DNA from 3 places in the Kineococcus esterisolvens genome. Region 1 is predicted to be linked to each of the others. Evidence: riboswitches for the same ligand, from Rfam matches in the RefSeq annotation. Region 1 holds a riboswitch; each other region holds the start of a gene.
What was found. A riboswitch is a leader RNA that binds a small molecule or an ion and turns the genes downstream of it on or off. The one in region 1 is predicted to bind thiamine pyrophosphate.

Region 1 (3,876 bases):
GCGGTGAGGCCCCGGTCGGGGGGTCGACCGGGAGCACCGGGACGGGAGCGGGTCGACGGAGCCCCGCCCCCGCCCCGGTGACGACCCCGCGCGCCACCGGCCGCGGGCGCCCCCGCCCGGACGTGCCGACGGCAGCCCGGATGGACAGCCCGCCGCGGCGCCGTTAGCAAGGCTGCCGTGAGCACAGCGACCACCGATCCGCGCGACGCCCGGGCCGACGCCCGGTACCGCGCCTACGCGCACCGCAGCGAACGGCTGGCGACGGTCGTGGCCGTGCTGTGGCTGGTGGCGTACTCGCTGCCGATCCTGCAGCCCGCGCTGCCGGAGCAGGTGCGGACCGCGTGCCACGTCGTGCGGACCCTCACGTGGGCGGCGTTCGGCGTGGACTACCTGCTCCGGCTGGCCCTGAGCCGGAACCGCGCGCGCTTCGTCGCGACCCACCCGCTGGACCTGCTGCTGCTGGTGCTGCCGATGCTGCAGCCGTTGCGTCTGCTGCGCCTGGTGACGGTGCTGCGCCTGCTGAACCAGCGCGCCGGCACGCGGCTGCGCGGCCGCGTCGGCCTGTTCGTGACCTCCGCGACGATCCTCATCGGTTTCAGCGCCGCCTGCGCGGTCCTGGACGCCGAGCGGGACGCCCCGGGGGCGACCATCACGACCTTCGGCGAGGCCGTGTGGTGGGTGGCGACCACCATCACCACGGTCGGGTACGGCGACTACTCCCCGGTCACCGCGACCGGCCGCGCCGTCGCGGTGGGGCTGATGCTCTCGGGCATCGCCCTGGTCGGCGTGGTCACCGGGTCGCTGGCGTCGTGGTTCCTCGACGAGGTCCGCGACACCTCCGGGGCCGACGCCGAGGCCACCCGGGCCGACGTGCAGCGGCTCGCCGAGGAGGTCGGCCGGCTGCGGGAGGAGCTCGCCGCCCGTCCCCGCCCCGGCACCCCCTGAGCCCCGGCGCCCGGGGGCACCGGGGCTCAGGCGGCGGGCAGCGGCTCCGGCAGGCGGCGCAGCAGCTCGGCGGTCGCCGCGGCCGGGTCGTCGGCGCCGGTGATCGCCCGCACGACCACGACCCGGCGCGCACCCGCCGCCACGACCTCCTCCACCGTGGAGAGGTCGATCCCGCCGATCGCGAACCACGGCGTCCCGGCCGCGCTCACCGCGGCGTGCCGCACGAGGTCCAGGCCGGTCGCGGCGCGTCCCGGTTTCGTGGGCGTCGCCCACGTCGGGCCCACGCACGCGTAGTCCACCTCGGGGTCGGCGACCGCCGCGTCGAACTGCTCGGGGGAGTGGGTGGAGCGGCCGACCAGGGTGCCGGCGCCCACGAGCCGGCGGGCCGCCGCGGGCGGCAGGTCCCGCTGCCCCAGGTGCAGGACGTGCGAACCGGCGACGGCCGCGACGTCCGCGCGGTCGTTGACGGCCAGCAGGCGGCCGTGCCGGCGGGCCGCGTCCGCGAACACCTCCAGCAGCTCCAGCTCCTCGGCGGCCTCCAGGCCCTTCTCGCGCAGCTGCACGACGTCCACCCCGGCGCCCAGCGCGGCGTCGAGGAACTGCTCCAGGTCGCCCTCGCGCCGGCGGGAGCCGGTGCACAGGTACAGGCGGGCGGCGCGCAGCGCCTCGCGCGGGTTCAGGGGTTCTCGCGTCTGCTGGGGTTCCCCGGTGTTCGGCACCTGGACGAGTGTGCCAGCGGCGGGGGTATGGTGACCGCACCACGGGAGCCCGGGATCGCGGGCTGAGAGGGCGAGCGCACTCGCCGACCGTCGAACCTGCTCCGGGTAGTGCCGGCGAAGGGAGAGTGCTGGTGGTTCCCCCCTGGGGTTCCCCGGCCGCGCACGGCGCGGTCCCGGGCCGCGTCGTCGTGCTCGGCGGCGGGGTGGTGGGGGCCGCGTGCGCGTGGCGCCTGGCCGGGCGCGGCCACCGGGTCGTGCTGGTCGACCCCGTGCCCGGCGGCGGCGCCTCGCGCGCGGCGGCCGGGATGCTCGCCCCCGTCAGCGAACTGCACCACGGCGAGCGGGAACTGCTGGAACTGGGCCTGCTCGCAGCGGCGGGTTTCCCCCGGTACGTCGCGGACGTGGAGCGCGCCGCCGGCGGTGCACCCACCGGGTACCGGGCCTGCGGGACGCTGGTGGTCGCGCTGGACGCCGGTGACCGCGCCCGCCTCGCCGACGTGCGCCGCGCCCAGGAGCGCCTCGGCCTGGACGTCCGCGCCCTCACCGGCCGGGAGTGCCGGCGCCTGGAACCCCTGCTCGACCCCGGGGTCAGCGGCGGAACCCTGGTGCGCGGCGACCACCAGGTCGACCCCCGGGAACTGCTGCGGGCGCTGCGCGCGGCAGCCCGGGACCGCGGCGTCGAGCACGTCGCCGAGACCGGTGAGGTCCTCGTCGAGGACGGGCGCGCCTCGGGGGTCCGGCTCGCCGGCGGTGCGGTGCTGCGCGCGGACCTGGTCGTCCTGGCGACCGGTGCGCGCGCCCACCCGCACGCCCCGGTGCGCCCGGTGAAGGGGCAGGTGCTGCGCCTGCGGATGCCCCCCGCCGGCCACCTGCTGACGCGCACCGTCCGCGGCGTGGTGCGCGACCGCGACGTGTACCTGGTGCCCCGCCGCAGCGGGGAGCTCGTCGTCGGGGCCACCACGGAGGAACGGGGTTTCGACGAGGCGGTGACCGCCGGCGCGGTGCACGACCTGCTGCGCGACGCGCAGGCGCTCGTGCCGGGCGTGGCGGAACTGGAACTCGTGGAGGTCCTGGCGCGCTCGCGGCCGGGTTCCCCCGACAACCTGCCGCTCATCGGGTTCGGCGAGGTGCCCGGCCTGCTGCTGGCGACCGGGCACCACCGCAACGGAGTGCTGCTGTCGGGGATCACGGCCGACGCCGTGGCGGCGCTGGCCGCCGGCGAGGACGTCCCGCCCGAGGTCGCGGCCTGCGACCCGGGGAGGTTCGGGTCGCGCACCGCGGCCCGCGAGGAGGTGAGGGCCCGGTGACCGGGAGTTCGAGCGGGGAGGTCGAGGTGCTCGTCAACGGGGAACCGCTGCGCGTGCCGGAGGGGTCCAGCGTGGCGGAGGTGGTGGCGCGGTTCGCCCCGTCGCTGGAACCCGGCCGCGGCGTCGCGGTCGCGCTGTCGGAGGAGGTCGTGCCCTCGGGCCGCTGGGCACGCACGCCCGTCGCCGCGGGAGACCGCCTCGAGGTGCTCCAGGCGGTGGCGGGAGGGTGAGCGCGCCGACGACGGAGGGCACCGGGACGCTGCACGACGACCCGTTCGTGCTCGCCGGCCGGGAGTTCCGCTCCCGCCTCGTCACCGGGACGGGCGGGGCGGCGAACCACGACGTGCTGGAACGCGCCCTGCGCGCGTCCGGCACGGAACTGACGACGGTGGCGCTGCGGCGCGTCGACCCGGCCGCCCGCGGTTCCCTGCTGGACGTTCTCGAGCGCGCCGGCGTCCAGGTGCTGCCGAACACCGCCGGCTGCCGCACCGCGCGCGAGGCGCTGCTGACGGCGCGACTGGGCCGCGAGGCGCTCGGCACGGACTGGGTGAAGCTGGAGGTCGTCGCCGACGAGGACACCCTGCTGCCGGACGCCGTGGAACTCCTCGACGCCGCCGAGCAGCTCGTCGACGACGGTTTCACCGTGCTGGCCTACACCAACGACGACCCGGCGCTGGCGCTGCGGCTGGAACGCGCGGGGTGCGCCGCCGTGATGCCGCTGGGCGCGCCGATCGGCACGGGGCTGGGGATCCTCAACCCCCACAACATCGCCCTCATCGCCGAGCGCGCCGGGGTCCCCGTCGTCCTGGACGCCGGCATCGGCACCGCGTCCGACGCGGCGCGGGCGATGGAGCTGGGCTGCGACGCGGTGCTGCTGGCCACGGCCGTCACGCGCGCGCAGGACC
Region 2 (3,876 bases), on a different contig from region 1:
GGGGCGACGTGCCGCCCCCGCCCGTCCGGAGCGGTCGCCGGGTCCGGTAGACGTGGGGACCTCGCCCCGCGTCCAGGAGGTCTGCGTGCACTGGATCGTCCTCGTGCTCTCCGGTGCCCTCGAGGCGGTGTGGGCCACGGCCCTGGACCGCTCGGAGGGCTTCACGAAGCTGTGGCCCACCGTCGTGTTCGCCGTCTCGGTCGTCGCCAGCATGGCCGGGCTGGCGTACGCGATGCGCGAGCTGCCCGTGGGGACGTCCTACGCGGTGTGGGTCGGGATCGGCGCCGTCCTGACGGTGGCGTACGCCATGCTCACCGGCGCCGAGAGCTTCTCCGCGCTCAAGGTGCTGTTCCTCGCCGGGATCGTCGGCTGCGTCATCGGGCTCAAGGTCGTGCACTGAGCGCTCCAGGCCTATCCTCGGCTCGCCACCGGTCACCGAGGGCGGCGTACGACGACGGTGTCGAGGACGGGAGTGGGCGCGTGGCGCTGAAGGTGCTGTTCATGGGGGGCACGGGGATCATCAGTTCCGCGTGCGCGGCGCTGGCGGTGGAGCGCGGGGTGGACCTGACGGTCCTCAACCGCGGGGGCACGGCGTCCAAGCGCCCCCTGCCCGCGGGCGTGCGGCAGGTGACCGCTGACGTCCGGGACGTCTCCGCCGTGCGGGAGGCGCTGCGCGGCAGCGAGTTCGACGTGGCCGTGGACTTCCTGGCGTTCACGCCCGAGCACGTCGCCGCCGACGTGGAGACGTTCCGCGGGCGCGTGGGGCAGTACTGGTTCGTCTCCAGCGCCTCCGCCTACCGGAAACCCGTGGGCCACCTGCCGATCACCGAGTCCACCCCGCTGGCGAACCCGTTCTGGCAGTACTCCCGCGACAAGATCGCCTGCGAGGAGCTCCTCGCGCGGGCCTACCGCGAGGAGGGGTTCCCCGCTGCGGTGGTGCGTCCCAGCCACACCTACGACCGCACCTCGCCGCCCGTGGACGGCGGCTGGACCGTGGTGGAGCGCATGCGCCGCGGCGCGCCCGTCGTCGTGCACGGCGACGGCACCTCCCTGTGGGTGCTGACCCACCACACCGACTTCGCGAAGGGGTTCGTGCCGCTGCTGGGCGAACCGGCCCTCACCGGTGACGCCGTCCACATCACCTCCGACGAGGCGGTCACGTGGGACGCCGTGCACCGCGCCCTGGCCCGCGCCGCCGGAGCGGACGAGCCGGTCCTCGTGCACGTGCCCTCCGACGCCATCGCCCGCGACGACCCCTCGCGCGGGCCCAGCCTGCTGGGCGACAAGGCGCACTCGGTCCTCTTCGACAACACCAAGCTCAAGCGCCTGGTGCCGGGTTTCGCGGCGACCACGAGCTTCGCCGCCGGCGCGCGCGAGATCGTCGAGCACCACGACGACCACCCCGAGCTGCGCCGCACCGACCCCGACGCCGACGCCCGTCACGACCGGCTCGCCGCCCGCTGGGGCTGAACCGCCCCGCGACCGGGCGCGAGCGCACCCGGTCGCGGGGAGCGCCCGGCCGGCCGCGCGTCAGGAGGTGCGGACGTCCTGGCCGCGCTGCAGGCCGGGGGGCTGCTCACCGGTGGCCTTGCGGTACCAGACCGCCGCCTGGCGCTCCACGAGCAGCCGGCTCAGGCCGATGATGGCGCCGGAGGCCAGCGCCCACGCCACGGCCTCCTTCCACGCCACGTCCGGGTCCTCCGGGTTGGCCGGTGGCGGCGACTTCGTGACGCTCACCCAGATCTTCTTCGTGAGGCGGTTGGCGACGGCACCCGCCGCGACGGCGGCGCCGGGGCCGACGAGCTTCCAGACGATGGGACTCATGGCGTGCACCCTGCCCTACAGCAGGTCCAGGAACCACCGCAGCACCGGCGCCAGCGCCGTGGCGGTCGCGCCCACCAGGGCCACGACGAGCACGACGGTGACCAGGCGCACCCCCCGGGAAGGGCCGCCGTCCGGTCCACGCAGGTGTCGCAGCACACCCCCATCCTGCTCGCCCACCGCGGGGGCGGGGGAGCGGGGTAGGGTTGGCGCCGAACGACAGGGGAGCGCCGCAGGGCGCTGAGAGTGCGGGCAGCCGCAGACCCTCGAACCTGACCCGGTTAGCACCGGCGTAGGGAGTCGGGCGATCCTCGACCCGTGGCCACCGTGGCCGCGGGTCCCCCTCCTGCACCCAGGAGGCCACCGTGAGCACCACCCTCGGCAAGAGCACCGGACGCCGCCCCGCCGGCCGCTGGCGCACCGTCGACCTCGTCACCAGCGCCGTCCTCGGCGTCGCCTTCGGCGTCGTCTTCTGGGGCTGGCACTTCGCCTACAGCGCCCTCGACCCGTTGTTCGCCCTGTTCCCGCCCGTCGCGGGCCTCGTCAGCGGCGTGTGGCTGCTGCCCGCCGTCGTCGGGGCCCTGGTGGTGCGCCGGCCCGGCGCCGCGCTGCTGACCGAGCTGGTCGCCGCCAGCGTCGAGGCGCTGCTGGGCACGCAGTGGAGCGCCGGCGTGCTCGTCTCCGGCGCCGTGCAGGGCCTGGGCGTGGAGATCGCGGTGGCGCTGTTCCTGTGGCGGCGCTGGACGCTCGCCGTCGCGGTCCTGGCCGGTGCCGTGGCCGCCGCCGCCGAGTCCGTCTACGAGTGGTCCGCCTACTGGGCGGCGTGGAGCTGGGACTGGAAGCTCGTCTACGCGGGCTTCTTCGTCGTCTCCGGCGTGCTCGTGGCGGGTCTGGGCGGCTGGGCCCTGGTGCGGGCCCTGGCGCGTTCCGGCGCCCTGTCCGCGTTCGCCGCGGGCCACGAGCACCGCACCCGTGGCTGAGGCGGCCGGCGCGGCACCGGCCGCCCTGCGGGTGCGGGGGCTGAGCGTCACCCCGCCCGGCGCCGCGCGACCCGTCCTGGACGGGGTCGACCTGGACGTCCCCGCCGGCCAGCGCGTCCTGCTCGCCGGGCCCAGCGGCGCGGGAAAGTCCACCCTGCTGCGCGCCCTGGCGGGCGTGCTGGAGGAGGGGCCCGGCGGGGAGCCCGTCGCCACCGGCGAGGTCCTCGTCGCCGGTGAGCCCACCCGTCCCGGCGCCGCCGGCCTGCTGCTGCAGGACCCGCAGGACGCGGTCGTGGCCGCCACCGCCGGGCGCGACACCGCCTTCGGGCCGGAGAACCTCGCGCTGCCCCGCGAGCAGGTGTGGGAGCGGGTGGCCCGGGCCCACGCCGCCGCCCGCTTCACCGCCGGGCGCGGGCGGGAGGTGGCGACCCTGTCCGGCGGCGAGCGCCAGCGCTTGGCGCTGGCCGGCGTCCTGGCGCTGCAGCCCGGCGTCCTGCTGCTGGACGAGCCCACGTCGATGCTCGACGCCCCCACCGCCGAGGCCGTGCGCGCGGCGGTGCTCCGGGCCGCCGCGGGGCGCACCCTCGTCGTCGTCGACCACGACCTGGCCGGGTGGGCCGGGCACGTGGACCGGGTCGTCCTGCTGGGCCGCGACGGCCGCGTCGCCGCCGACGGCCCGCCCGGGCGGGTCCTCGTCCCGGGAGCGGGCGAGGGGGAGCTGTGGCTGCCCGGTGCGCCGGAGCCCGAGCCCGCCGCCGTGCCCGCGGGACTGCTCGCCCCGCGGCTGCCGGTGACCGGCGACGTGCTGCGCGGTGCGGGGCTGGGGCTGGTGCGCCGCCGCCGCGGGCTGCGGCCCCCCGCCCCCGCCACCGTCCTGACCGGTGTGGACGTGGACGTGCCCGCGGGGCGGGTGACCCCGCTCGTGGGGGTCAGCGGGTCCGGCAAGTCCTCCCTGCTGGGCGTGCTCGCCGGGCTCACCCGCCCCACCGCCGGGGAGCTGCGCGCCTGCGGCGCCCTGGCGGGCGGGGTGCGCCCGCAACCGTGGCGGTGGCGCTCGCGGGAGCTGGCCGCGCGC
Region 3 (3,876 bases), on a different contig from region 1:
TGCTCACCGTCTGGGCGGCGCTGCGCTTCTGCACCCGCACCGTGGTGTGGCACAGCCTCTTCACCGGCCTGGCCGCGCTCGTGCCCACCCTGCTGGGGCACGGCCCGTTCGCCGCCGAGCCCGACCCGGCCCTCCGTGCGCTCGCGGGGCAGGCCTTCGCCGTGCTCACCACCGTCATCGGGCTCGTGCTCGCCCTGGGCCGCGACGAGCGCGACGAGCTGCTCGCGGAGGTGCGCCGGCAGGCCGACGACTCGCAGCGGCAGGCCGAGGCCGCCGCGATGCTCACCGACGCCCTGCGGTCCCTGAACTCCGCCGCCGACACCCGCCAGGCCCTGTGCGAGGCGACGGCTCGCATCACCGGCGCCGACGGGGTGTACCTCGCCGAGCCCGACGGGCGGGGGGACCTCGTCACCCGGGCGGTCTGGGGCGAGGGGATGGTCCCGGTGAGCACCCCCGCCGACGAGCCCACCGTGCTCGCCGACGCGTTCCGGCGCGGTGCGCCCGTCTTCGTCAGCGACCTGTCCGGGCACACCGGCGCCTCGGGGCGGCTGCGCGACGCGCTCGGCGCCGTCTCGGTCGCCTACCAGCCGATCACCGCCACCGACGGGCGGACCGCCGGCCTGCTCGCCAGCGTCTGGCGCACCCGGGTCCAGGAACTGCCCGCGCAGACCCGGGTCGTCCTGGCGACCCTGGCCCAGGAGGCCGCCCACGGCGTGGAACGCGCCGACCTGCTGGCCCAGCTGGCCGTGGCCGCCGAGCGCGACCCCCTCACCGGCCTGGCCAACCGCCGCCGCTGGGACGAGACCACCACCAAGGAGATCGCCCGCGCGGTCCGCAGCGGGCTGCCGCTGTCCTTCTGCCTCATCGACCTGGACCACTTCAAGCGCTACAACGACACGCAGGGGCACCTGGCCGGCGACGACCTGCTGCAGGAGTTCGCCGCGGCCGCCGCCGGCTGCCTGCGCGAGGTCGACACCCTCGCCCGCTGGGGCGGGGAGGAGTTCGTGCTCGCGCTGCCCGGGTGCAGCGCCGCCGGCGCGCGCGCCGTCGCCGACCGCATCCGCGCCGCCGTGCCGCACGGGCAGACCTGCACGATCGGCGTCGCCCAGTGGCAGCCCGGCCTCAGCGCCGCCGAGGTCGTCGCGCTGGCCGACATCGCCCTGTACGAGGGCAAGGAGGCGGGGCGCAACACCACCGTCGTCAGCGACACCCCCGCCGTCACCCCCGCCGTCACCCCCGCGGCCCCCGCTCCCGTCGCCTGACGGGGCCGGACCCGGCCGGGTCAGGCCGGGTCGGGGCGGGTCGGGGCGGGTCGGGGGGCGGTGTTAGGTTCGCCCGCGACACGGGGTGCCCCGCGAGGGGCTGAGATCACACCCGTCGAACCTGACGCAGGTAGTGCTGACGAAGGGATGTCACGGCGTGGAAGCCGGAAACCCCGCGCGCCCGAGCGCGCAGCAGGTCGCGGACGTCCGCGACGCCCTGGCCCGCGAGCACCCGCTGGTGCAGTGCCTGACGAACTCGGTCGTCACCACGATCACCGCCAACGCGCTGCTCGCCGCCGGCGCCGCACCCGCGATGGTGGACAACCCCCGCGAGGCCGCCGAGTTCGCGCAGGTCGCCTCCGCCGTGCTCGTGAACGTCGGCACCCTCGACGACGAGCGGGCCCGCGCCATGGCGCTCGCCGCCGCCTCCGCCCGCGCCGCGGGGAACCCGTGGGTGCTGGACCCCGTCGCGGTCGGCGCGCTGGGGTTCCGCACCCGCACCGCCCGGGAACTGCTGCAGCACGCACCGGACGTCGTGCGCGGCAACGCCTCCGAGGTCATGGGCCTGGAGGGTTCCGGTGCCGGCGGGCGCGGCGTGGACTCCACCTCCCTGGCCGAGGACGCCCTGGCCGCGGCGCACCGGCTCTCGGAGCGCACCGGCGGCGTCGTCGCGGTCTCCGGCGAGGTGGACGTCCTCGTCCACGGGGACCGCGTCGTGCGGGTGCGCGGCGGATCACCGCTGCTGACGCGCACCACCGGCGCCGGCTGCTCCCTGGGCGCCCTCGTCGCCGCCTGCACCGCCGTCACCGGCGACCCGCTGCTGGGGGCCGTCACCGCGCACGCGCACGTCGCGCTGGCCGCCGAGCGGGCCGCCGCCCGCTGCCCGCGGCCCGGGAGCTTCGCGATCGCGTGGATCGACGAGCTGGACGCCGTGGACGCCGCCGCCCTGCGCGCGGACCTGGCCGGCACCGGGCGGCTGGCGTGAGTGCCCGGCCCTTCGACCCCTCGCTGTACCTGGTCACCGACACCGCGATGTGCGGGCCGCGGGGGGTTCCCGCCGTGGTGGGCGAGGCGGTCGCCGGCGGCGTGAGCGCCGTGCAGGTGCGCGGCAAGGGCGCGAGCGACCGGGACCTGCTCGCGCTCGTGCGCGCCGTGCAGGACGTGCTGCGCGGCACCGGTGTCCCGCTGGTCGTGAACGACGCCGTGGACGTCGCGCTGATCGCCGGCGCGGACGGCGTGCACCTGGGCCAGTCGGACCTGCCCGCGCAGGAGGTCCGCCGCCTGGTGGGGCCCGACGTCCTCGTGGGGCTGTCGGTCTCCAGCGTGGAGGAGGTGCGTGCCGTCCCCGCCGGGGTCGTCGACCACCTCGGGGTGGGGCCCGTGCACGCCACCGGCACCAAGACCGACGCGGCCGCCCCGCTGGGACCGGACGGTGTGCGCGCCGTCGTGCGGGCCGCCGCCGGGACCCCGTGCGTGGCGATCGGCGGTCTCCACGCCGGGAACCTGCACGAGCTGCGCGGCACCGGCGTCGCCGGGTTCTGCGTCGTGTCCGCGGTGTGCGCCGCCCCCGACCCGCGCGCCGCCGCCGCCGGGCTGCGGGCGCGCTGGGACGGCCGCCCCGCGGCGGGATCCCCGGTGGACCGGTGAGCGCGCGCGTCGCCCTCACGATCGCCGGCAGCGACCCCAGCGGGGGAGCGGGGATCCAGGCGGACCTGAAGACGTTCGCCGCCCTGGACGCGTTCGGCACCGCCGTGCTCACCGCGCTCACCGCGCAGAGCACCCGCGGCGTCGCCGGGGTGCACGTCGTCCCGGCGGACTTCGTGCGCCGCCAGCTGGAGGTGCTGCTCGACGACGTCACCGTCCACGCCACCAAGACCGGCATGCTCGCCGACGCCGCCGTCACCCGCGCCGTGGCGCTGGTGCTGCGCGAGCGCCGGCCCGGCCCCGTCGTGGTCGACCCCGTCATGGTCGCCACCAGCGGCGACCGGCTGCTGGACGCCTCCGCCGTCGCCGCCGTGCGCGACGAGCTCGTGCCGGTGGCGGACCTGGTGACGCCCAACGTCCCCGAGGCGGCGGTGCTGCTGGGCGCGAGGGCCGCCCGCGACCCCGACGAGGTCGCCGCCCAGGCCGAGGAGCTGCTGCGGCGCACCGGCACCGCGGTGCTGCTCAAGGGCGGGCACCTCGACGGCGCCGAGAGCGTCGACGTGCTCGCCGAACCCGCCGGAACCCACCTGGTGCGGCGACCGCGGCTGGCCACCGTGAACACCCACGGCACCGGGTGCACGCTGTCCGCGGCGATCGCGGCGATCGCCGCACGCGGTACCGGGGCGCCGGTGAGCTGGCTGCCCGTCGTGGAGGAGGCCCGCGACCACCTGCAGTGCGCGCTCGCCGGCGCCGACGCGCTGCACGTCGGTTCGGGCAACGGCCCGCTGGACCACTCCCGCACCCACCACCGGAGGACCTCGTGAGCTTCACCGACGAGGCGTGGGAGCGCACCGCGCACCTGCGCGCCGCCATCGACGACTGCCGGTTCCTGCGCGAGCTGGGCGACGGGACCCTCGACCCGGGGGTGTTCCGCCACTACCTCGAGCAGGACGAGATCTACCTCGCCGGG

Region 2: linked by a shared signal. The riboswitch ahead of ACRYR8_RS20030 (ECF transporter S component) and the one ahead of thiO (glycine oxidase ThiO) in region 1 are both predicted to bind thiamine pyrophosphate.
Region 3: linked by a shared signal. The riboswitch ahead of thiM (hydroxyethylthiazole kinase) and the one ahead of thiO (glycine oxidase ThiO) in region 1 are both predicted to bind thiamine pyrophosphate.

What each region holds. Positions count from the first base shown of each region.
Region 1 is NZ_JBJLRI010000018.1:19,592-23,467, reverse strand. It holds gene ACRYR8_RS08300 (potassium channel family protein) at 178-945, shown strand; gene thiE (thiamine phosphate synthase) at 972-1,664, opposite strand; TPP riboswitch at 1,696-1,805, shown strand; gene thiO (glycine oxidase ThiO) at 1,796-2,971, shown strand; gene thiS (sulfur carrier protein ThiS) at 2,968-3,201, shown strand; gene ACRYR8_RS08280 (thiazole synthase) at 3,231-3,876, shown strand, end outside.
Region 2 is NZ_JBJLRI010000106.1:4,005-7,880, forward strand. It holds gene ACRYR8_RS20010 (DMT family transporter) at 86-400, shown strand; gene ACRYR8_RS20015 (NAD-dependent epimerase/dehydratase family protein) at 502-1,470, shown strand; gene ACRYR8_RS20020 (DUF4235 domain-containing protein) at 1,531-1,824, opposite strand; gene ACRYR8_RS20025 (hypothetical protein) at 1,840-1,980, opposite strand; TPP riboswitch at 2,033-2,137, shown strand; gene ACRYR8_RS20030 (ECF transporter S component) at 2,187-2,801, shown strand; gene ACRYR8_RS20035 (ATP-binding cassette domain-containing protein) at 2,794-3,876, shown strand, end outside.
Region 3 is NZ_JBJLRI010000016.1:11,863-15,738, forward strand. It holds gene ACRYR8_RS07605 (GGDEF domain-containing protein) at 1-1,262, shown strand, start outside; TPP riboswitch at 1,334-1,427, shown strand; gene thiM (hydroxyethylthiazole kinase) at 1,420-2,247, shown strand; gene thiE (thiamine phosphate synthase) at 2,244-2,909, shown strand; gene thiD (bifunctional hydroxymethylpyrimidine kinase/phosphomethylpyrimidine kinase) at 2,906-3,730, shown strand; gene ACRYR8_RS07625 (TenA family protein) at 3,727-3,876, shown strand, end outside.